3 regions of the Comamonas sp. F1-6 genome follow, and region 1 is predicted to be linked to each of the others. Evidence: predicted binding sites of a transcription regulator. Region 1 holds the regulator's gene; each other region holds the start of a gene.
What was found. Region 1 encodes sigma-54, which starts transcription at its own class of promoters, with help from an activator protein. Its sites were predicted from a motif close to TGGCANGNAANCTGCTTT; they were not measured.

Region 1 (8,080 bases):
AGGAGCTGCAGCAGCAGCGCCTGCAGCTCGATCACGCGGCGTGGTTCAGGCTCGCATTCGAGCGCCTGAGCCAGACCCTGAACGAGCATGCCACTGCCATCCAGCGCTGCGCCGACGGCGTGAAACTGGCCGAGGGCTGGCATATCGCGGGCATGGACACCTCGGCCGCGCCGTCCAAGTCCTGCGCCTCCATGGTCGATGTCTACCAACTGCTGGGCGTGCCCTGTTTCGGCGCCAGCGGCACGGTGGAAGCCTCGGCCCTGCTGACCCGCGTCTTCAAATCGGTCAACGGCGTGACGCAGATCGGCTTCAGCGGCCTGATGCTGGCCGTGACCGAGGACCAAGGCCTGGCCCAGGCCAGTCTGAATGACGAATTCGATATCCGCGCCCTGCTGACCTACAGCAGCGTCTGCGGCATCGGCCTCGATACCGTGCCTGTGCCGGGCGATAGCAGCGCCGAGCAGATCGCCGCCGTCATGCGCGATACGGGCACCATGGCTTTTCGCCTCAACAAGCCGCTGACGGTGCGGCTGTTCCCCGTGCCGGGCCTCAAAGCGGGCGACACAACGGCGTTCGAGAGCGCGGATCTGTGCAACTGCGCCGTACTGGCTCTGCCTTGAACATCTAACAAGCGGGCTGCTGCGCTTGGCCGTCAAGCGCCGGCAGCTATTGCTTTTGATATTCCCCTACCCCGGTTCTGTTTGACCTGCCCCCATGGTGGCCGCCGGGGTGCCCCCGGTAAAATTGGCCCTTATGGCAAAAATAATCGTTCTGGCACTGGTGCTGCTTTTCTTTGGCTGCGGGCTGTACATGCATCTGCGCGGCAAGGTGCGCCACAAGGTGGTCAAGCAATTGTTTGACCACTCCACGTTCACAGCGCCGTTCAACGTCTTCATGCTGATGTTCAGCAAGGTGCCGCGCACGCCCTATCTGCCCACCAGCACCTTCCCCGAGCTGGCGCCGCTGCAGGCCAACTGGCGTGAAATCCGCGAGGAAGCCGTCAATCTGCAAAAGAACATGCAGATCAAGGCCGCCGCCAACAACGACGACGCAGGCTTCAACTCCTTCTTCAAGACCGGCTGGAAGCGCTTCTACCTCAAGTGGTACGGCGATGCCCACCCTTCGGCCATGGAGCTGTGCCCCAAGACCACGGCCCTGGTGAAGTCGATTCCCAGCGTCAAGGCCGCCATGTTTGCCGAACTGCCGCCCGGCGCCAAGCTCAATCTGCACCGCGACCCCTATGCGGGCTCGCTGCGCTATCACCTGGCCGTGCTGGCCCCCAACGACGACCGCTGCATGATCGAGGTCGACGGCAAGCCCTATAGCTGGCGCGAAGGCGAAGGCGTGATCTTCGACGAAACCTATATGCACTGGGCCGAGAACCGCTCGGAAGGCAACCGCATCGTGCTGTTTTGCGATGTGGAGCGCCCCATGACCAATGGCTTTGCCCAGTGGCTCAATCACTGGCTGGGCAAGAACGTGGTGGCCGCCGCCAGCTCGCCCAACAACGAGGGCGACCCGCGCGGCATGATCAGCAAGCTGTTCAAGATCTCGTTCTATGCCGGCAAGTACCGCCGCGCCTTCCGCGACTGGAATCCGACCTTCTACAAGATCCTCAAGTTCGGACTGATGATCGGCGTGCTGGTCTGGTTTATCTGGTGGTTGGTTTCTTGATAACCCCCTGAGGCGCTACGCGCCTTCCCCTGGCCGGGCGCCCCCAAGGGGGACGGCAGCATCGCCGCAAGGGTGGCTCTTGCTCGCGGCGGCCCCTTACTTGAAGAATGCCTTATCAAGGCTGCCGCCCTAAATACAGAACAAGAAAGCCGCTGTGCGATGCATCAGCGGCTTTCTTGTTTCTGCGGTGCCCTACAGCGCCTTGCGCAGCGTGGTCGTCGGTATCTTGAGCTGCTCGCGGTACTTGGCGACGGTGCGGCGCGCGCACTCGATGCCCTGCTCCTTGAGCATGTCGGCCAGCTTGGCGTCCGACAGCGGCTTCTTGGCATCTTCGGCATCGACAAACTGCTTGATCAGCGCACGCACGGCCGTGCTGGAGGCACTGCCGCCGGTTTCCGTGCCCAGGCCCGAGCCGAAGAAATACTTGAGCTCGAACGTGCCCTGGGGCGTGGCCATGTACTTGGCGGTGGTCACGCGGCTGATGGTGGACTCGTGTAGGCCCAGCGTATCGGCAATATCGCGCAGCACCAGCGGGCGCATGGCCAGCTCGCCATGCACAAAGAAGTTCTTCTGCCGCTCCACGATGGCTTCGGAGACGCGCAAGATGGTGTCGAAGCGCTGCTGGATGTTCTTGATGAACCAGCGCGCCTCCTGCAGCTGCTGCTGCAGCGCCGCATGACCGTCGCTGTTCTTGTGGCGACGCAGCACGCCGGCATAGATGTCGTGCACGCGCAGACGCGGCATGACCTCGGGGTTGAGCTGCACGGAAAAGTCCGCCCGCCCCGAGCCGGCCCGCACCGGGCGCACGATGACATCGGGGATCACGATATGGCGCTCCACGTCGACAAAGCGGCGCCCCGGACGCGGCTCCAGCCTGGCGATAAGGGCCATGGCTTCGCGCAGTTGCTCCTCGCGTGCGCCGCACAGGCTGGTGAGCTTGCGCAGATCGCGCCGCGCCAGCAGGTCCATGGGCTGCGCGCAGATGGCCTGCGCCAGCAGCAGCCGGTTCATATGCGCCTCGGTCGTGCCCTCGTCCTCGGCGGTGCGGATCAGGTCGCGCAGCTGCAGCTGCAGGCACTCGGCCAGATCACGCGCTCCCACGCCCACGGGCTCCAGGCTTTGAAGCAGCTTCAGAGCAATGACAAAGTGCTGCTCCAGCTCCTCGCGCTCTTCCAGGTCGTCGCCGGCCAGGCTCTGCGCCAGCTCCTGCAGGGAATCCTCGAGATAGCCGTCGTCGCTGAGCGACTCGATGAGAAAGCGCAGCGCCGCCATGTCCGCCGCGCCCAGATGCAGGCTCAGCGCCTGACGATGGAGAAAGTCGGTCAGGCTCTGGTGCTCGCGCGCCAGATCGATGGCATCGGTTTCGTCATCGCCATCGCGGTTGCGCGTGGAGCTGCTGGCCGAGGGCGTATCCCACTCGCTACTGGATTCGCCACCCCATTCCCCGTCCTGGCCGTCCAGGCCCTCGGCCTCCCAGTTCAGCGTTTCAGGGGTTTCGGGGTTTGATGCCTCCGCTACCGTTTCAGTAGCTTGTTGCGCTTGCGATGCATCTCTTTCAGCATGAATACCATCTGAAGTACTATATTCACTGGCGCTATTAGCTACATCTACAGGAGCATCTCCCGCAGTTTCGGCCTCATCGCCCGCACGTTCCAGAAAAGGGTTGTCGACCAGCATCTGCTCGACTTCCTGCGCCAGCTCCAGGGTGGAAAGCTGCAGCAGCTGAATGGATTGCTGCAGCTGCGGCGTAAGCGATAAATGCTGCGAAACGCGTAGCGAGAGACCTGGCTTCATCGAGGCGCGGCCCCCAGACAATCATTGCAAACGCGCGCAGTGCTACGGGTTTGCCGCCGGGCCACCTCAAGGCAAACCTCGGCGCAGCCGGTCAGGGCCCCTTCTGGGGGCAGCGACCGCACAAAGTGAGGGAGCGTGGGGGTCATCACATCCTGAAATGTTCGCCCAGATAGACGCGGCGCACATCGGCGTTCTCCACGATCTCCTCGGGCGTGCCTTCGGCCAGCACATGGCCGTCGCTGATGATGAAGGCGTGGTCGCAGATGCCCAGCGTCTCGCGCACGTTGTGGTCGGTGATCAGCACGCCGATGCCGCGCTCCTTGAGGAAGCCGATGATGCGCTGGATCTCGATCACCGCGATCGGGTCGATGCCGGCAAAAGGCTCGTCAAGCAAAATGAAGCGCGGTTGCGTGGCCAGGGCGCGGGCAATTTCCACGCGACGGCGCTCACCGCCTGACAGCGCCAGCGCCGGCGACTGGCGCAGATGCTCGACGCGCAGCTCCTGCAGCAGGCCCGTGAGGCGCTTTTCGATCTCGTCGCGCGTCAGCGCCTTGCCCTGCTCGTCCTTTTGCAGCTCCAGCACGGCGCGCACATTGTCTTCCACGCTGAGCTTGCGAAAGATGGAGGCTTCCTGGGGCAGATAGGACAGGCCCAGGCGCGAACGCTGGTGAATCGGCATGCCGCCCACCGGCTGGCCGTCGATGAAGATCTCGCCGCCGTCGCTGCGCACCAGGCCCACGATCATGTAGAACGATGTGGTCTTGCCCGCTCCATTAGGGCCGAGCAGACCGACGACCTCGCCTTTTTGCACGGACAGGGACACATCCTTGACCACCTTGCGGCTGCCGTAGGACTTGGCCAGATGTTTGGCCTCCAGGCGGCTGTCGGACTCGCCGCTGCGGCTGCTGGAGAAAGTCGGCTCGCTCATTTCTTCTCGTCGGCTTTCTCGCCGCCCAGCGTCATGCTCTGGCGCAGCTGCGTGGCAGGTGTTGCAGGCTTGGGCTGTGCCCCCGGCGTTCCGTCCTTGGGCGCCATGATGGCGCGCACACGGCCGCCCTGTCCCACGGAGGAGCTCGGCAGGCCGCCGCTGGTCTTCTGGCCATCGACGGTATAGACGTCGGTGATGTTGTTGTAGACGATGATGGAGCCCGTGACCTGATCGCTGAGCTGACCGCCACGGTAGCGGCGCATCTCGCCACGACGGATGAACTTGACGATATCGGCCTTGCCGTCGTACTCGATGACTTCGCCTTCGCCCTCGATGAACTCCTCGGGCTGACCGGCCACGGTATCGCGCTTCTGGCGGAAGAACGCTCGCTTGCCGGCCTCGGCCTTGATCACACCGTACTGATAGCCCTCGGCGTCCTGCCGCACATCGAGCTGAGCACCGCGCAGCACGATGGAGCCCTTGGTCATCACCACATTGCCAGTAAAGACACTGGTCTGCTGCAGCTCGTCATGACGCAACGCATCCGCCTCGATATTCATGGGCTTGGCGCTGTCGGCTTTTTCGGCATGGACAATGCCGGTCGCTGCTGCCAGGGCGCAGGCCAGCGCAAGAGGTAGGAGTGTTTTTTTCATGGAAGGCACGTTTCTTGCATCCATTGTAGTCATTCCCTTTTTGCAACTTGCGTAAAAAACACCCACAAAAAAGCCCGCACGGCGGCGGGCTTGTTGGACGTCAAACGTCACTGGCGTCTGCTGCCTGATCTCAGGCCTTGCGGCTGGAGGCGACCAGCGCATTGACCACGCGCAGCACATTCTCCATATTGCCGGCCTTGGTGCCGTCCGTGTAGTAGCGGCCGGCCACACCCATGGCGGGCACGCCTTCCACGTCATATTCGTTTTGCAGCTGAGCGGCCTTGCGCGCCTGATTGGCCACGGTAAAGGAGTTGTAGACCTCCTTGAACTTGGCCAGATCCACGCTCTGCTTGCCGACCCAGTCAAAGATGGCGTCATCGGTCTTGAGCAGATTGCGATCCACGTGGATGGTGCGGAACACCTTGGCGTGCAGCTGGGGCAGCAGGTTCATGCCCTCCAGGGCGTAGTACAGCTTTTGCTGTGGCACGAAAGAGGCATTGAAAGCCACGGGCACGCGGCGCACCACCACATCGGCAGGCTGGCTCTTTGCCCAGGCTTCGAACTGGGGCTCGAAGGCATTGCAATGCGGGCAGCTGTACCAGAAAAACTCGACCACCTCGACCTTGCCGGCCGGCGCGCTCACGCTGGCGGGCTTGCCGAGCTTGATGTAGTCCTTGCCTTCCTTGGGCGCAGCGCCCTGGGCCCAGCTGGAGGAGGCACCCAGAGTCAGGGCACCGGCAGCAGCTGCCGAGGCAGCCAGAGAGAATTCGCGACGTTTCATCTAAACAAACTCCTGTATCAGGTCTGCAGTATCAGAGCCAACAGGCCCAAAAAAGTTCAGCGTTGTCAAAACTACCAATGGCACAAGCCAGAGGCCTCAAGCAAGGGCCGCCCCGCAGCTAAGCTGCAGTCCCCCGGCGCGCAGCGCCTCAAGGGGCCTTGTTATCTGGCCGCGCGCACCAGAGTCGAGTCCACGCCCGCACCGTCGAGCTTGCCCTTGAGCTGCTCGGCGTCGTCACGCTTGCTGAACGGCCCCACGCGCACGCGGAAAACGGTGATGCCGTTCTGCTCACGCTCGCTGATGCGCGACTCCCAGCCCAGCATGGCCAGCTTGGCACGCTGCGCTTCCGCTTCGCTCTGGCCGCGGAAAGCACCGGCCTGCACAAAGTAGTTGAACGCAGAGTCCGAAGAGGATGCCGTCTGCGCGGCCGCCTTTTCCTTGTCTGCACGCGCCTTGTCTGCCTTGTCGGCTGCTGCGGAGCGCTCCTTGACCAGATCACCCAGCGGATCACCCGATGCGGACTTGGCAGGCTTCTCCGGCGTAGAGGGCGGCGGCGTGGTGACTCCGCCGGTTGCAGTAGGTTGTACCGCAGGTGTGGGCGGCGACACCGTCACGTCGCTCGGAGGAACTGGTGGTGTCACCGGGGGCGGTGCAGGCTGGCGGCTCTGCAGCGGTGCGTTGGGGTCCCAGTTCTTGTTGCGCTCGGCCTCGGCCGCATCGCGCTGAGTGTTGTTTCCACCCTTGTTGAGGAAGGGCACCGGCACCTTGGTCACATAGATGGCCACGGCCAGGGCCGCAGCCAGACCGATGACCATGCCAAAGATAAGCCCCAGGATGGTTCCACCGCGTTGCTGGTTCTTCATATCAGTCGCTTAACGCTTTCTGCTTCAGTTATTCCATTCTCAGATCCATCGACCCCTGACAGGCAAGGCCGGCAAGGCGACCGATGGACAGAAAACTGGGATTACATGCGCTCGGGTGCGCTCACACCCAGCACCGCCAGACCATTGTGCAACACCTGGGCCGTGGCAGCGACCAGGGCCAGACGTGCGAGCTTGACCTTTTCGTCGTCCACCAGAATGCGCTCTGCGTCGTAGTAGCTGTGATAGCTGGAGGCCAGATCGCGCAGGTAGAAGGTCACGTCGTGCGGTGCGTTGCCTTCGGCAGCAGCGGTCAGCATCTCGGGGTACTTGGCCAGCAGCAGCATCAGCGCCTGGGCCTGCGGGCCTTCCAGAGCGGACAGGTCCACATCCTTGAGTGCCGCCAGGCCTGCACCGCCGGCCTCCTGCCAGGCGCGCAGCACGGACTGGATGCGCGCATGGGCATACTGCACGTAGTACACGGGGTTGTCGTTGTTCTGGGCCACGGCCAGATCCACGTCGAAGGTGTACTCGGTGTCGGGCTTGCGCGAAAGCAGGAAGAAGCGCACGGCATCCTTGCTGGTCCACTCGATCAGATCGCGCAGCGTGACGTAGGAGCCGGCGCGCTTGCTGATCTTGACCTCTTCGCCGTTGCGCACCACGCGCACCATGGTGTGCAGCACGTAGTCGGGGTAGCCCTCGGGGATGCCTACATCGGCAGCCTGCAGGCCGGCGCGCACGCGGGCAATGGTGCCGTGGTGGTCCGTACCCTGAATGTTCACCACCTTGGTGAAGCCACGCTTGAACTTCTGGATGTGATAGGCCACATCGGGCACAAAGTAGGTGTAGCCGCCGTCAGTCTTGCGCATCACGCGGTCTTTGTCGTCGCCGTAGTCGGTGGACCTGAGCCACAGCGCGCCGTCCTGCTCATAGGTCTTGCCGTTGGCGATCAGGCGGTTGACCGTCGCTTCGACATGACCGTTTTCATAGAGGCTGGACTCGAGGTAGTACTCGTCGAACTTGAGGTTGAAGGCCTGCAGGTCCTTGTCCTGCTCGTTGCGCAGATAGGCCACGGCGAACTGGCGGATGTTGTCGTAATCCTCGACATCGCCGTTGGCGGTGAACTCGCGGTCATCGGCCTTGATGGTTTCCTTGGCCAGGAAAGCCTTGGCGATGTCGGCAATGTAGTCGCCGTTGTAGAAATTCTTGGCCAGCGGGTTTTCGCTGTCGGTGGGCCAGCATTCGTCACCAGGCTTGAAGCCCTTGGCGCGCAGCTGGGTGCTCTTGGTCAGGGTGTCGATCTGCACGCCCGCGTCGTTGTAATAGAACTCGCGGTGAACCTTCCAGCCCTGGGTGGAATAGAGGTTGCTGATGGCGTCGCCGATCGCAG
Region 2 (8,080 bases), on a different contig from region 1:
GGCGCTGTGCGTGGATTGGTAGAGCGTGGCAGCCAGGGTGGTGCGTGCCGTCAGATCGCGCAGCGTGTCGGCCAGCAGCCTGTGGCCCATCTGTTCGGCCAGGCAGACATGGAAATCCGCAAGCAGGAAGGCACGCGTGGCGCTGTCCGCCCCGGCGATGGCTTTCTGCTCCTGGGCGATATGGCGGCGCAGTCTGGTGATGACGCGCTGCAGCGGCTTGCCGGCTTCCTGCAATATGCCGGTCTCGATGATCCGCCGGGCAGAGAACGCGTCCATGGCCTCGGCAGCCGAGGGCTGGACCACGTACCAGCCCCTGCGGGCCTGGACCTGGACGAAGCCGCGAGCCTGCAGTTGCATCAGCGCTTCGCGCACCACGGTGCGGCTGACGTCGAAATTGTTGGCAAGCTCCTGCTCTCCCAGCCGCTCCCCGGGTGCCAGTTTCTGGGCCAGGATGGCTTCGACGACGCGTTCCGCGATGTGCTGTGGAGAGGCAGGAGTCATTGCTTGGTTCAGTGGCTGGAGTGAGGGATGGGGACTACGACAGGCGGCACGATAGCAGATGCATGGTCTTCTTCTTCGGTCAGTGGCTCGGCCTTGCCGTCAAGTACCGCATGGGCACGTTCGCGGTCGATGTCTCCCTCCCAGGCAGCAATCGCCACGGTGGCCACGCAGTTGCCGATCAGATTGCCCAGGGCGCGTGCAATGCCCATGAACCAGTCCACCGACAGCACCAGCACCAGGCCGATCGCAGGGATGGCGGGAATGGCATGCAGGGTGGCTGCCAGCACCACGATGGCCGAGCCTGGTACGCCGTGTGCGCCCTTGGAGGTCACCAGCGCGATGGCCAGAATGGTCAGCAGGTCGGACATGCTGATCGGGGTGTTGGTGGCCTGGGCGATGAAGACCGCAGCCAGTGTGATGTAGATGGAAAACGCGTCCAGGTTGAACGAGTAGCCGGTGGGAATCACCAGGCCCACGGTGGAGTCGCGCACACCCATATTGCGCAGCTTGGCCATGATCTGGGGCAGCACGCTGTCGGAGGAGGTGGTCGCGAAGACGATGGTCAGCTCCTCGCGCAGATAGCGCAGCAGCTTGATCAGGCTGAAGCCTGACAGGCGCATCACCAGACCCAGCACCACGAACACGAAGATCAGCACCGAGACGTAGAACAGCGCCACCAGCATGCCCAGCTGCTTGAGCGAGCCTATGCCGTACTGGCCCACGGTGAAGGCGATGGCGCCCAGCACGCCCAGAGGTGCCAGCTTGATGATGATGCCCATGACCTTGAACAGGGCCATGGACAAGGCGTCCACCAGCGCGGAGACGGGCTTGCCGCGCTCACCCAGCATGGTCAGCGCGCAGCCGAACAGCACGGCGAACAGCAGCACCTGCAGCACGTCGCCCTTGGCGAAGGCTTCCACCACGGTGGTGGGAATGAGCTTCATGAGAAAGTCCACCGTGCCGCCGCTGGTCAGCTTGTCGGCATTGCTGGCATAGGCCGCCATGGCCGAGGCGTCGAGCTTGCTGGTGTCCACGTTCATGCCCACGCCGGGCTCGAAGACAAAGGCAAGCACCAGGCCCATACCCAGGGCGATGGTGGTCAGAACCTCGAAATAGATCAGGGCCTTGACGCCCACGCGGCCTACGCGCTTGAGGTCGCCTGCACCGGCAATGCCGTGCACGACAACGCAGAACACCAGTATGGGGATGATCATCTTGATGAGCTTGATGAAGCCATCGCCCAGGGGTTTGAGTTTCACGGCCCATTCAGGGGCCAGTAGTCCGGCGAGCACACCCAGTATGAGTGCGATCACCACCTGTCCGAACAGTGATCTGACAAAGCGGCGCATAGTCGTCTTTCGCAAGTTGTGGAATCTTGTATGCAAGTTGTCTGCAACTTGCATACAAGAATGTAGGCAAGCGAAAGGCGTGCCAGCAGAGGGTATTCCTGCAGATTTGTGTAAATTAGGGGAGGATCAGCCCTGACTTTCACGTATGAAATAAAAGGGCGTTCCGCCTTGGTGCGAGTGGGTCACCAGTGTGCACGCGCGTGGTGCGCGGGCTTTGGGCATGCCCAAAGCCAGGGCATGGTGCTTACAGCAGCGGGCTCAGGGCGCCCAGCAGGTTGTCCCAGATGCGCTTCCACCAGGGAGCCGAATGCACCTGTGCCAGCGTCACCACATCGGAATCGCGGAGATAGCTTTGCTGGCGCTGACGGATGGCCTCGGTAATGGCTTCGTCGTGCAGCAATACATTGTTTTCGAAGTTCAGGTCAAAGCTGCGCAGATCCAGATTCGTGGAGCCGATCAGGCTGACCGATCCGTCCAGGCAGAGGGTCTTGGCATGCAGCAGGCCAGGGCGGAATTCGTGGATGTGGACGCCAGCGCTCAGCAGCCGCCAGTAATGGCTGCGGCTGACGGCACCGACTATCCATGAGTCATTGCGGGCGGGCAGGATCAGCGTGACCTGCACCTTGCGCAGCGCGGCGGCGCACAAGGCATCTAGCACCGTGCTGTCGGGCACGAAGTAGGGGGTGGAGATCACGACCTCGCGCTGCGCACAGGCCAGCAGGCTGGCAACCAGCTGGGGTGTAGAGCGTGCTCTTTCTGTCGGCCCTTCGGCAATCGCAACGGCATGGAAGCCGTCGTCAGCGGCAGCGCCGGCCTCGATTGTCGGTGGTGCAAGGCTCGCATCGGACTGCGCCCAGTCGCTGGCAAAAGCCTGCTGCATTTGCATGACCACCGGACCCTGCAGGCGCAGCATGATGTCCACCCAGGGGGCATAGCGAGCCTTGATGCGAAAGCCTTCGTCGGCGCAGTTCTGGCTGCCGCAATAGTTGATCCTGCCGTCTATGAGCGTGATCTTGCGGTGGTTGCGCAGGTCGATGCGGCTGGTCAGCATGACTTTGAGCAGATTGCTGATGGGCAGGGCAATCGCCAGGTGCACGCCGGTCTGCCGCATCTGCTGCCACAGTGGCGAGCGCGTCAGTGCGCGCGAGCCCAGACCGTCGACCATGGCCCGGCAGGTCACGCCGCGCTGCGCGGCACGCATCAGGGCATGGGCCACATCGGTGCCGGTGCTGTCGTCCAGCCAGATGTAGTACAGCACATTGATCTCGTGGCGCGCGGCATCCATGTCGGCCAGCATCTGCGCACGGGCATGCGCGCCATCGCGCATGAGCTCGGCCCTGTGGCCGGGCAGCGGTACAAAGCCGTTGATGGACGAGGCATAGCGGAAGGCCGGCAGCCATTGATCGGGAATGGCGGGCCGTGCCTGCGGCATGGGGCCGGGGGCGGTCGCAAGGGCGCTGCCCCGGGTCTGGCAGAACTCGCGCACATTGAGCCTTCTGCGGCCTGGTACACGGCCCAGGGCCACTTCCCCAAACAGGTAGTACAGCAGGCAGCTCACATAGGGCAGCAGCACGATGACCATGAGCCAGGCCAGCCGCACATCGGGCCGCATGTCTCTGCGCAGCAGAATGCGCAGGCCGAAGCCGGCAATCAGCAATACATGAAGAGTCAGCAGCAGCCAGGTCATGAATCAGTGCAGCAACGATGGACCTTGTCGAGCATAACGGGCTCAGGCCTGAGCACAAGCTGCCCGTCGTGGTTCTCATGAAACAGGCGCAAAGACCTTGATGGGTTAACGCATGCTGCTATCCATCATGAAGCATCGACAGATCGGCATGGCACTGGCATGGAACCTGCTTCCTTTTTTTCTCAAAGCAAACAAGCAGGGGGGAGTGCATGGAAATGGTGCCATTGACTGCCATCGACAAGGCAGATACCGGTTGGGTCATGGTCGCGTCGGCGCTGGTCTTGCTGATGACCTTGCCGGGCATTGCCCTGTTCTATGCGGGGCTGGTGCGGCGCAAGAATGTGGTCAACACCATGGTGGCCGTGTTTGCGGTGGCCTGCGTGGTGACCCTGACCTGGTTCGGCCTGGGCTACTCGCTCGCGTTCACCGCCGAGTCTGCCTGGCTTGGCAATCTGGGACGAGCCTGGTTTGCCTCGCTGCACTTCGATGGCCGGCGCAGCATGATCTCGGTCAGCCATCTAGCACCGCATCTGCCCGAGGCGGCCTATGCCCTGTTCCAGGCCGCATTCGCCATCATCACCACCTCGCTGATCGTGGGGGCCGTGGTAGAGCGCATGCGCTTTGCGGCCCTGCTGGTGTTTGCCGCGCTGTGGAGCGTGGTGGTCTATGCGCCGGTGGCCCACTGGGTGTGGGAGAGCGGGGGCTGGCTGAACCAGCTCGGCGCACTGGACTTTGCCGGCGGTGCCGTGGTGCATGTGAATGCGGGCGTGGCGGCACTGGTCTGTGCCTTCATGATGGGGCGCAGGCGCGGCTATGGAACCGAGCCATTCGAGCCGCACAGCCTGGGCTGGACGGCCATGGGCACGGCGCTGCTGCTGTTCGGCTGGTTCGGCTTCAACGCGGGATCGGCCCTGTCTGCCGACGGGCGTGCAGCGCTGGCCTTTGTGGTCACTCTCGTGGCGGCAGCGGCTGCCGGTCTGGCATGGATGGTGGTGGAGTGGCTGGTTCGCGGTGCTCCGACCTTGCTGGGCCTGCTCTCGGGCATGGTGGGCGGACTGGTGGCCATCACACCGGCTGCGGGCTTTGTGCAGGTGGGCAGTGCGGTGTGGATAGGCCTGATTGCGGGCGCCGTCTGCTTCTGGGGCGCAACCTGGCTCAAGCGCCGTCTCGGGGCCGATGACTCGCTCGATGTCTTCGGCGTGCATGGCGTGGGCGGCATTGCGGGCTCCATCCTCACGGCGGTGTTTGCCGACCCCCTGATTGCGGGCACAGGCGCCACGGTGATGAACCAGTTGATTGCCGTGGCCGCGGTGGCTGCCTACAGCGGCGCAGCCACGGCCGGGGTGCTGGTGCTGATCCGTCTGCTGATGCCTTTGCGTGTGGATGCCGTGCAGGAAATGGAGGGCCTGGATATCAGTCTGCATCTGGAGCGTCAGCACTAGTGATCCATCAAAGACAGGAGCGGTGTATGGAGGACAGCGAGCGAGTGGCGGTGGCCGCACATCTGCATGTGGTGCTGCGGCGCAGGACGGGCCGGGTGACCGATACCGAATGGATGGCCTGTAACCAGGCCTATGCACAGGCCATGGTGGCTTTTGCGCTGGAGCATGCACGAGAGCAACAGGACGAGGAGCTGGCGCGCCTGGCCCGGCGTCTGCAGGACAGCTGGAGCGGCGACAAGCCCCGGCATGCAGCGCCTGCCGAGACTGCGCAGAGCGACAGCTCCGTCACCGCCAAGGCCGCCGAGATACTGCGCACCTCGGCACGCTATATCGGCGGGCTGCGCTGAGGCACAAGCAGGTTCTGAGGCCGGGACGGCCCCGGCGCTCAGGCCGATGCCGGCTACGAGCCTGGCCTATGGCTTTTTCAGCTCGGCGATATAGGCTTCGCGAGCCTTGACGCCAGCAGCAGTGAAATCGGTGAATACGCCATCAATGCCCAGGCGGTAGTAAGCGAGGTATTCCTGAGCAGGGTCACCCTTGAAGATGCCAGCCAGGCGGCTGGCCTCACTGCGGAAGGTAAAGCTGTGCACCACCAGCCCTGCCTTGTGCGCGTTGGCGATCAGGCCGGTGTCCTTGAGCGTGTTGACGTCCTTGAGGCCTGCGCCGTCCTTGTAGGGAACGACGGAATGGGCCAGCACCTGGGGTTTCCAGGGGCCGATGCCGTCGGCATAGGTCTTGATCTCGGCCAGGCCTGCCGGCGTCTGCATGACCGCGAAGCTGCGCGCATCGCCGGCCAGAGTCCAGCTATAGGGGCGGCCGCTGATGAAGGTCCATTCGTCGGCGGTGATATAGCCTACGGAGCCGTCCCTGAAGTTGTAGTCGTTGCCATCGATCAGCTGCACCCCTTTGGCCCGCATGCCCGCCTTGCGCAGATACTTCAGGCTGTCAGGGTCGAAGCTCTGGATGTAGATGGGCGCATCCTTGGTGTTGAGCCGGTTTTTTTCCAGCAGCGCCATCACGGCATCTTCGAACGGATGCTCGCCCGTGCCGCAGCGGTTGGCGATGGCCTGCTGGTTGTTCCAGTAAGGGTTCTTGGTCTCGGCGTAGACGGCAATCGTGCGGCCTGCCGCCTTGCCCTTGGCCACGGCGATATCGATCACATCCTGTGCGCTGATCAGTGGCAGCTTGCCGTTCCATTCCGTGGGGCGATCGGCACGGTTGTCCAGCGTGGTGCCGCCCAGCAGGGTGCGCAACTCATGCAGGCTGAAGTCCGAGATCGACCAGTCGCCGGTGTGGTCCTCGCCATCGACGACCAGGGCCTGAAGCACGGATTTCTGGTTGTTGGGATCGATACGGTCGCTCAGATAGCGGGCCGGCCCGTTGTCGGGTGTCGCGGGGTATTTCACATCGACCCATACCCCGGGCGTGGTGCGCTTGCGCGCGGCCACATAGGAATTGCTCTTGGCAACGTCGGCGATGTTGGTGCTGTCGCTCAGCCAGGCGTTGTGGCGTGCCACCAGTTGGCAGTCGCGCGTCATGTGCATGTCGAGCTCGATCATGTCGGCGCCCGCATCAATGGCTTTTTCATAGGCCATCTGGGTCTGCTCGGGGTACAGACCCGAGTAGCCGCGGTGGGCGATGACCTGGGGCTGCTTGCCGTCCAGCGTCAGAAACTGCGGCGCAGGCGCTGGTGTCGGGCCATCTCCGCCGCCACAGGCGCTCAGGGCAAAGGCTGCAAGCAAGGTCAGAGCAAAGACGGGGTGGCGGGTATGGGACATGGGTTCAGGCATGGATGGAGATCGCCTCATGCTTGCGCTTGTTGATGACGGTTGTGTGACCGTGCCCTCGGAGCATGTCACGCTCCGAAGCACAAGGCTGCAGGGGCGGCAGCCTTGTGCGGGGTGCGGCAGTTACAGTCCCAGCTTCCTGGCTACGTAATCGGCATCCTTGTCGCCGCGACCCGAGAGGTTGACCAGAATATGCTGGTCCTTGCCGAGCCCCGGCGCTTCGCGCATGGCCCAGGCCACGGCGTGCGCACTTTCCAGCGCCGGGATGATGCCCTCGACACGCGACAGCGTCATGAAGGCATTCAGGCATTCCTTGTCGTCCACGGACTGGTAGTCCACGCGGCCTATATCCTTGAGATAGCTGTGCTGCGGGCCCACGCCGGGGTAGTCCAGGCCCGAGGCAATGCTGTGCACGGCGGCCGGCGTGCCGTCGGCGTTCTCCAGCACATAGCACTTCATGCCGTGAATCTCGCCGGGCTTGCCAACCGACAGCGTGGCGGCATGGCGGCCGGGCTTGTCCACGCCCTCACCGGCAGGTTCCACGCCCACCAGATGCACGGACTCGTCACCCAGGAAGGCCGTGAAGATGCCCATGGCATTGCTGCCCCCGCCCACGCAGGCGGCCACATGGTCGGGCAGCTTGCCGTGCCGGGTCTGGAACTGTTCGCGTGCCTCACGCCCGACGATGGACTGGAAGTCCCGCACCATCATGGGAAAGGGGTGGGGGCCGACCACCGAGCCAATCGCGTAAATGGTGTTGACGGGGTCCTGCAGATAGACCTCGAAGGCGCTGTCCACGGCCTCCTTCAGCGTGGCCGCGCCACGCGTGACGGGCACCAGATTGCAGCCCAGGATGCGCATCTTTGTGACGTTGGGGTGCTCCTTCTCGATATCCACCTGGCCCATGTGAATCTCGCAGGGAATGCCCACCAGCGCACAGGCCGTGGCCAGGGCCACGCCATGCTGGCCGGCACCGGTCTCTGCAATGACTTTTTTCTTGCCCATGAACTTGGCCAGCAGTGCCTCGCCCAGGCAGTGGTTGATCTTGTGAGCTCCCGTGTGATTCAGATCCTCACGCTTGAGATGGATCTGTGCGCCGCCCAACTGATTGGACAGGCGCCTGGCGTGAAAGATGGGGCTGGGCCGGCCCACATAGTCGGCAAACAGTGCGGCCAGCTCGTCCTGGAAGTCCTTGCGTTTGACGATCTCCTCGTAGGCTGCGGCAATCTCGTCCATGCATCGCTTGAGCTCTGGCGGCACGAGCTGGCCGCCGTAGGGGCCGAAGAAGCCTTGCGCATCGGGCATGGCCTGGGG
Region 3 (8,080 bases), on a different contig from region 1:
GGACGGCGTCTATGTCGAGCGGCTGATGAGCGGCGCGCGCCATATCGAGATCCAGCTGCTGGGTGACGGCAGCGAATGGCCGATGGCGCTGGGCGAGCGCGAATGCACGCTGCAGCGGCGCTTTCAGAAGCTGGTGGAGATTGCGCCCAGCCCGAGCCTGACGCAGCCGCTGCGCGAGCGCATCACCGAGGATGCGCTGCGCATGGCAGCCAGGCTGCGCTACGAAAGCCTGGGCACATTCGAGTTCCTGGTCGATCTGCATTCCGAGTCCCTGCCCTATGTGTTCATCGAGGCCAACCCGCGCCTGCAGGTGGAGCACACGATTACCGAAGAAGTCTTTGGCGTCGATCTGGTGCAGGCCCAGATCCGCATTGCGGCGGGCGAGCATTTTGCCGACCTGGGCCTGAATGTGAATGCACCGCCCCGGCCGCGCGGCTATGCCATGCAGTGGCGCATCAATGCCGAAACCCTCGATGCCCAGGGCAACTCCCGCCCCGGCAGCGGCCGCATTGCCGAGCTGCACTGGCCGCAAGGCCCCGGCATACGCCTGGACAGCCATGCGCAGCAGGGTGCCAGCCCGTCGCCGCATTACGACACCTTGCTGGCCAAGCTCGTCGTGCACAGCAACGCGCCGCGTTTTGAGGATGTGCTGCGCCGCTCCCGGCGCGCGCTGGCCGACTGCCGCATCGTGGGCCTGGCCACCGATCTGCCGCTGCTGAAGGCCCTGGCCCAGCGGCCCGAGATGCTGGAGCAGACCGTGCACACGCGCTGGCTCGAAGAGGTCCTGCCGCAGCTGGTAGAAGCTGCAGAAAAGATAGCTTCAAGCGCAAGTCATTCAATGAATTCAGATGCTTTTAAGTCTGAAAGCAATGTATTGCAAGAGCAGAAAGCTCCTGAAAATGCAGTGCTGGCTCCCATGCCGGCCAGGGTCGTGCAGTGGTCTGTTGCGGTGGGTGAGACGGTGGCCAAGGGCGCCGAGCTGGGCATTCTCGAAGCCATGAAGATGCAGCATGTGTTGTTCGCGCAGGCTGCGGGCCGGGTCCAGGCGTTGCTGGCGGAGGCCGGCAGCTATGTGGCGCAGGACCAGGCCCTGCTGGTGCTCGCGCCCGTTCAGGGCGATGCAGCGCATGCCGAGGTGGTGCCGCGGCGGCAGGACCCGGGCCACATCCGGGCCGATCTGCAGCGCGTCAGGGATCGCCATGGCTTCACGCTCGATGCAGCGCGGCCCGAGGCCATGGCCAGGCGCCATGCCCAGGGCAGCCGCAGCGCGCGCGAGAACATTGCCGATCTCTGCGATGAAGGCAGCTTCATCGAGTACGGCGCGCTGGCGATTGCCGCGCAGACACGCAGGCGCAGCCTCGACGATCTGGTAGCTAACACGCCGGCCGACGGCATGGTCACGGGCATGGGCTCCATCAATGCCGCGCAGTTCGGCGCGGAGCGGTCGCGCGCCGTGGTCATGTCCTATGACGCCACGGTGCTGGCGGGCACCCAGGGGGCGCGCAATCACGCCAAGACCGACCGCATGCTGGGCATCGCGCTGCAGCAGAAACTGCCCGTGGTGCTGTTTGCCGAAGGCGGCGGGGGCAGGCCCGGCGATACCGACACACCCGTGGTCGCGGGCCTGCATGTGCATACCTTCGCGGCCTATGCGGCGCTCTCGGGTCAGGTGCCCGTGGTGGGTATCACCCATGGCCGCTGCTTTGCGGGCAATGCGGCGCTGCTGGGTTGCAGCGATGTGATCATCGCCACGCGCAGCAGCAATATCGGCATGGGCGGACCGGCCATGATCGAGGGCGGCGGCCTGGGTGTCTTCCGTCCGGAGGAAGTCGGCCCCGCCAGCGTGCAGCATGCGAATGGCGTGATCGATATCCTGGTCGACGACGAGGCCCAGGCCGTGGCCGCGGCCAGGCACTATCTGTCCTTCTTCCAGGGGCGGGTCGAGCAATGGTCCGAGCCCGATCAGCGTCTGCTGCGCCAGGTCGTGCCCGAGAACCGCCTGCGTGCCTACGATACGCGCGCAGCCATGGCCGGGTTGGTGGACGAGGGCAGCCTGCTGATGCTGAGAACCGGCTTCGGCGCCGGCATCCACACGGCGCTGGCGCGCATCGAGGGGCGGCCCGTGGGACTGATAGCCAACAACCCGGGCCATCTGGGCGGCGCCATCGATGCCGATGCGGCCGACAAGGCGGCGCGTTTCATGCAGTTGTGCAATGCCCACGGCATCGCCATCGTCAGCCTGGTCGATACGCCCGGCTTCATGGTCGGGCCGGAGATCGAGAAAACCGCCCAGGTGCGCCATGTCAGCCGGCTGTTCGTCATGGCGGCCAAGCTGCGCGTCCCATACTTCAGCGTGGTGCTGCGCAAGGGCTATGGCCTGGGCGCCATGGGCATGACGGCGGGCAGCTTTCATGCGCCCATCTTCAATGTGGCCTGGCCCACGGGCGAGTTCGGCGCCATGGGCCTGGAAGGGGCTGTGCGGCTGGGCTTTCGCAAGGAGCTCGAAGCCCTGCCCGAGGGCGCGCAGCGCGAGGCGTTGTTCCAGAAGCTGCTGGCCCAGCAATACGCACATGGCGAGGCCATGCACATGGCGGCCACGCTGGAAGTCGATGCCGTCATCGACCCTGCGGAGACCCGCGCCTGGCTGGTGCGCGGCCTGGCCGGTGCGCGACTGCGCGAGGAAGGCGGCCGCTTTGTGGACACATGGTAAACGCTGATGGGGGCATCGAGATTTCAGCGTTTAATCGGTTGAAATCTCCGATGTGCAAAGCGCTTGCAGCTCATGTTTTTGATATGAACTGCATACGCAAAACCATATTCCGGCTCATGCTAAGCTGAATGTCTTGCACCAGCGCCCCGGCGGCCCAACGTCTGCTCCGGGGTGTTTTTGACTGCCCAGTATTTGCGATTGGAGATATCCCATGCCCGGACTTTTGCCCGATATCGATCCCGATGGCCTGCTCGAATTCTCGGTGGTCTACACCGATAGAGCGCTCAACCACATGTCCAAGAAGTTCGTGGGTGTGATGCAGGACATCCTGGGCATGCTCAAGGACGTCTATCACGCCAACACGGCCGTGCTGATTCCCGGCAGCGGCACTTTTGGCATGGAAGCCGTGGCGCGCCAGTTCGCCAATCGCGAGCGGGTGCTGATCGTGCGCAATGGCTGGTTCAGCTATCGCTGGACGCAGATCTTCGATGCCGATGCGGGCCTGGGCGGCGGCTCCGTGGTCTGCAAGGCGCGCAAGCAGGGCGAGGGCAGCCAGGACCCCTGGGCGCCATGCCCGGCCGCCGATGTGGCCGAGACCATTCGCGTGGAGCGTCCCAAAGTGGTGTTTGCCCCGCATGTGGAGACGGCCAGCGGCATCATGCTGCCCGATGAATACCTGCGTACCGTCGCCGATGCCGCGCACGAGGTTGGCGCGCTGTTCGTGCTGGATTGCGTGGCATCCGGCGCCATGTGGGTCGATATGGAAAAAACCGGCGTGGACGTGCTGATCTCGGCGCCGCAAAAGGGCTGGAGCAGCTCGCCTTGCTGCGCCATGGTCATGCTCTCGGCGCGCGCCCGCGAGGCCATAGAGCACACGCAGAGCTCCAGCTTCTCCTGCGACCTGAAGAAGTGGATGCAGATTGCCGAGGGCTACGAAAAAGGCCAGCACGCCTATCACACCACCATGCCCACGGACGCGCTGCTGCGCTTGCGCGACGTGATGCTGGAGACGCGCAAATACGGCTTTTCCAAGGTGCGCGAAGAACAGATGGAACTGGGTCGCAAGGTGCGCGAGCTGCTGCAGTCGCGCGGCTTCCCCAGCGTCGCGGCCGAGGGCTACAAGGCGCCTGGCGTGGTCGTGAGCTACACCACTGACGCGGAAATCCAGAGCGGCCGTGCCTTCCTCAAGGTGGGCTTGCAGACCGCCTCGGGCGTTCCGCTGCAATGCGATGAAGGCCCGGACTTCAAAACCTTCCGCATCGGCCTGTTCGGCCTGGACAAATGGCATGACTCGGATCGCTCCGTGGCGCATCTGTCCAAGGCACTGGACGATATCGGCATTGCCCGGACCTGAGAAGATGCGGCCGGCGGCATTGCTGCCATGACATTTTTTCGACCCGACTTCGTAATAAAGTCGGGTTTTGTTTATTCAGCGCATCCGATATGAAAAAAGCAGTCTCCGTGATCGGGTTTGTATTTGCTCTGGGCGCTGGCGCAGTGGTTCATGCTGCGCCAGTCACTACCGCCAGCGGGCTGATCTATGAAAGCCAGGTCGAAGGCAGCGGGCCCAGTCCCAAGGCGACGGACACCGTCAAGGTGCACTACCGCGGCTACTTTCCCGATACCGGCAAGGAGTTCGACAGCTCCTATGCACGCAAGCAGCCCATCGAGTTCCCGCTCACTGGCGTGATTCCCTGCTGGACCGAGGGCGTGCAGAAGATGAAAGTGGGCGGCAAGGCCAAGCTGACATGCCCTCCCGGCATAGCCTATGGCAGCCGTGGTGCAGGCCGTGCCGTTCCCCCCAATGCCACGCTGAACTTCGATGTGGAGCTGCTGGGCATCCAGGGCCGCTGATCAAGGCCTGTCGATCTCAAGCCGCTTGGCCAGGCGCTGCAGATTGGCTCGATCGAGCTGCAACTCGCGCGCTGCGGCGGCCCAGCTGCCCCGGTGACGGGCCAGGCTGGAGCTGACCAGCTGGCGTTCATAGGCGCTGACGGCGGCGCGCAGACCGGCCTCGGGCGCAGCCGCTGCGGTGGCCGGGTCCATGGGGGCTGTGGCCTGTGCGGCGGCAGGCGCCTCGGTCCGCTCCCAGAGATCGGCAAGTCCCAGGGTCACGATGCGCAGCCTGGTTCCCGCGCGGCTGGCGCTGCCGTCATTGCGGCTCAGGGCCCTGAGCACGGCGCGGCTGATGCAGTGCTCGAGCTCGCGCACGTTGCCGGGCCAGCTGCGATTGAGCAAGGCTGCCTGTGCGGCCGCATCCAGGCGCAGGCCGCCCAGCCTGAGCCTGGAGCGGTTCTCCTCGAGGAAATAGCCCGCCAACTGCAGCACGTCGCTGTCGCGCTCTCGCAGCGGCGGCACGGCGAGCGGATAGACATTGAGGCGGTGATAGAAGTCCGCGCGCATGCGCCCGGCGTGGACTTCCGCAGCCAGGTCACGGTTGGTGGCGGCGATCACGCGCACATCCACATGGTGCTCCCGGTCCGAGCCCAGGCGCTGCAGCTGGCCGCTTTGCAGCACGCGCAGCAGCTTGGCCTGCACGGGCAGCGACAGTTCGCCGACCTCGTCCAGGAACAGCGTGCCCTGATGCGCCTGCTCGAACTTGCCGCTGCGCTCGCTCAGTGCACCCGTGAAGGCCCCGCGCACATGGCCGAACAGCTCGCTCTCGACCAGGTTGTCGGGCAGGGCCGCGCAGTTGATGCTGATCATGGGCTTGTCGGCACGGCCCGACTGCGCATGCACGGCCTGGGCCACCAGCTCCTTGCCGGTGCCGGTTTCGCCGGTGACGAGCACGCAAAGATCGCTGACTGCGACCAGGGCAATGTCTTTCTGAAGCTGGCGCATGACGGGGCTTGCGCCCTGCAGTCCGCGCTCCTGTGGCGCGACGGGACTGGCAGAGCCGGTGGCGCCGCGCGCGAGCTGGGAAAGCTGGTGCACGCGCTCGGCCGTGGCCACGGTGGCTGCGGCCAGATTGCTGAAGGCCTGCAGCATGGCCAGCGCCGCGGGGTCGGCGAACCGGCCCGGCTCCAGTGCGTCCAGCGTCAGCAGTCCCCAGGGCAGGCCGCCCAGCTGCAGCACGCAGCCCATGCAGTCATGCACATGCAGCTCGCTGATGGCCTGGCCTTTGTGCGCCACCAGCCCGTCATAGGGATCGGGCAGGGGACTGTCGGGTTCAAAGCGCATGGCCTGGCCGGCCGCCAGCAACTGGGCAAAGCGCGGATGCTCGCCCAGGCGAAAGCGCCGGCCCAGCGTGTCCGGCATCAGGCCGTCGATTGCCATGGGGCGCAGCCATTCGCCTTCGAGCTTCAGCAGGGCTACGGCATCGGCGGGCAACAGATTGCGCAGTGCGGCCAGCAGACGGCGCAGACGTTCGCGCTCGGACAGGTCCTGGGCCAGATCGGCGATCAGCGGGCTGACGGCGTTGAGAATGTGAGATGTTGTCATAACGACATCGGATGGTGTCAATGAGACAGCAATTGATGGATGTCATATTGACGCATGTTTTTGCAAGCCATTGTTCTGCAATGGTCTTGTTGCTGGCACGCCGTTTGCATTTATCCGCTCAAGCCTTGCAGCTGGCAAGGCAGCAACCAGGAGATTTGCATGCTTACCGAACGTCAACGCGAGATCGTCAAGGCCACCGTACCGCTGCTGGAAACCGGCGGCGAGGCCCTGATCACGCATTTCTACCAGACCATGCTGGGTGAGTATCCCGAGGTGCGCCCGCTGTTCAACCAGGCGCATCAGCAAAGCGGTGCTCAGCCGCGAGCATTGGCACATAGCGTGCTGATGTATGCCAAGAACATCGACCGACTGGAAAACCTGGGCAATCTGCCTGCGCAAATCATCAACAAGCATGTGGCGCTGCAGGTACAGGCCGAGCATTACCCCATCGTCGGTGCCTGCCTGCTGCGCGCCATTCGCGAGGTGCTGGGGGCAGAGATCGCCACGGATGAGGTGATCGCCGCCTGGGCCGCCGCCTATCAGCAGCTGGCCGATATCCTGATCGGTGCGGAGCGCGCGGTGTACGAGCAGACTGCGGCAGCCGAAGGCGGCTGGCGTGGTGTGCGTGCCTTCAAGCTGGTGCGCAAAGAGGCCGAAAGCGCCGAGATCACGTCCTTCTATCTGGAACCCGTGGACGGCGGCGCGGTGATTGCCCATCAGCCAGGCCAGTACATCGGCCTGCGCGTGGTAGTCGACGGCCTGGAGCAGCGCCGCAACTACTCGCTGTCGGCGCCTGCCAACGGCAAGAGCTATCGCATCAGCGTCAAGCGCGAGGCCGGCGGCAAGGTCTCCAACCATTTGCACGACCAGCTGCACGTGGGCGATACGCTGGAGCTGTTCCCGCCTGCCGGCCATTTCACCTTGCAGGCCAATGCCAAGCCCCTGGTGCTGATCAGCGGCGGTGTGGGCATCACGCCCACGCTGCCCATGCTGCAGGCCGCGCTGCCCACGGGGCGCGAGATCACCTTCATCCACTGCGCGCGTGATCGCGGCGTGCATGCCTTCCGCGAGAAGATCGATGCGCTGGCTAACAGCCACGAGCAGCTCACACGCCGCTATTGTTACGACCAGGCGGACGCGGGCGACGAGGTCGATGCCCAGGGCCTGCTGAGCACCGACCGACTGGCCCAGTGGCTGCCTGAGTCACGCGATGCCGATGTCTACTTCCTGGGCCCGCGCGGCTTCATGCGCAGCGTCAAGCAGTCGCTGCGCGAGTTGGGCGTGCCCGAGGCCCAGGTGCACTATGAGTTCTTCGGTCCTGCGGAAGCGCTGGCTTGAGCGAGCTGAATGCTATTGAATAAATAGCTTTATGCGCTTGGTGTGAAAGGGGTAGAGGCTGAAAAGGCTTGAACTCAAGTCTTCAGTCTCTTCCATGCACTATGGTGTGAATGATTTCCCTGCCATCCAGGATGCGGCTGACACCATTGAACCAGCGGCAGTCGGTGTGGATGTTGGCGTAGTGATCCATCCAATCCAGCGTGATGGGTGAAATGCAGACCAGACGCTGGCTCTGCAGACCAGCATCAAACACTTGTGCGCGGAACTGGCTCAGGTTGGCGGGGCAATCCATCTCTTGAGCAAAGCACTGCCATGCAGCATGCAAAGCCGTGGCGTCTGCTGCGCGCAATCGTGTTTCAGACTCGGAGGCTTCCGCGGGACTGGTTTGCCAGTCGCTGATTTGCCCCTGCTGCAAGGTGGCCTTGACGCAGTGCCCTGCATCGCCGAAGACCAGCGCTTGAGCATCGCTCAGGCTGTGTACATAGAGTCTGTTGGACTCTGGCACTTCTGCGGCAAAGCGTTGCAGCAGCGGGATGTCCATCCCTAAAACGAAGCTGCTGCAAAGCGCGGGCTGTACAGCGATGGCTTCGG

Region 2: a site for sigma-54 is predicted at 3,693-3,710, ahead of AAIL66_RS07440 (ammonium transporter). Genes of this name have one in related genera too.
Region 3: a site for sigma-54 is predicted at 6,245-6,262, ahead of hmpA (NO-inducible flavohemoprotein). Genes of this name have one in related genera too.

The regions. Positions count from the first base shown of each region.
Region 1 covers NZ_JBCPWN010000030.1:22,195-30,274, forward strand. Annotated here, with positions in the region: gene AAIL66_RS22060 (DUF711 family protein) at 1-620, shown strand, start outside; gene AAIL66_RS22065 (aspartyl/asparaginyl beta-hydroxylase domain-containing protein) at 754-1,674, shown strand; gene AAIL66_RS22070 (RNA polymerase factor sigma-54) at 1,867-3,468, opposite strand; gene lptB (LPS export ABC transporter ATP-binding protein) at 3,614-4,396, opposite strand; gene lptA (lipopolysaccharide transport periplasmic protein LptA) at 4,393-5,049, opposite strand; gene AAIL66_RS22085 (thiol:disulfide interchange protein DsbA/DsbL) at 5,180-5,830, opposite strand; gene AAIL66_RS22090 (SPOR domain-containing protein) at 5,992-6,693, opposite strand; gene argS (arginine--tRNA ligase) at 6,795-8,080, opposite strand, start outside.
Region 2 covers NZ_JBCPWN010000005.1:175,580-183,659, reverse strand. Annotated here, with positions in the region: gene AAIL66_RS07455 (GntR family transcriptional regulator) at 1-501, opposite strand, end outside; gene AAIL66_RS07450 (C4-dicarboxylate transporter DctA) at 510-1,850, opposite strand; gene cls (cardiolipin synthase) at 2,095-3,537, opposite strand; gene AAIL66_RS07440 (ammonium transporter) at 3,747-4,979, shown strand; gene AAIL66_RS07435 (hypothetical protein) at 5,006-5,326, shown strand; gene AAIL66_RS07430 (glycerophosphodiester phosphodiesterase family protein) at 5,393-6,769, opposite strand; gene trpB (tryptophan synthase subunit beta) at 6,890-8,080, opposite strand, start outside.
Region 3 covers NZ_JBCPWN010000002.1:240,037-248,116, reverse strand. Annotated here, with positions in the region: gene AAIL66_RS03345 (carboxyl transferase domain-containing protein) at 1-2,710, shown strand, start outside; gene AAIL66_RS03340 (aminotransferase class V-fold PLP-dependent enzyme) at 2,922-4,064, shown strand; gene AAIL66_RS03335 (FKBP-type peptidyl-prolyl cis-trans isomerase) at 4,154-4,564, shown strand; gene norR (nitric oxide reductase transcriptional regulator NorR) at 4,565-6,151, opposite strand; gene hmpA (NO-inducible flavohemoprotein) at 6,311-7,489, shown strand; gene AAIL66_RS03320 (hypothetical protein) at 7,572-8,080, opposite strand, start outside.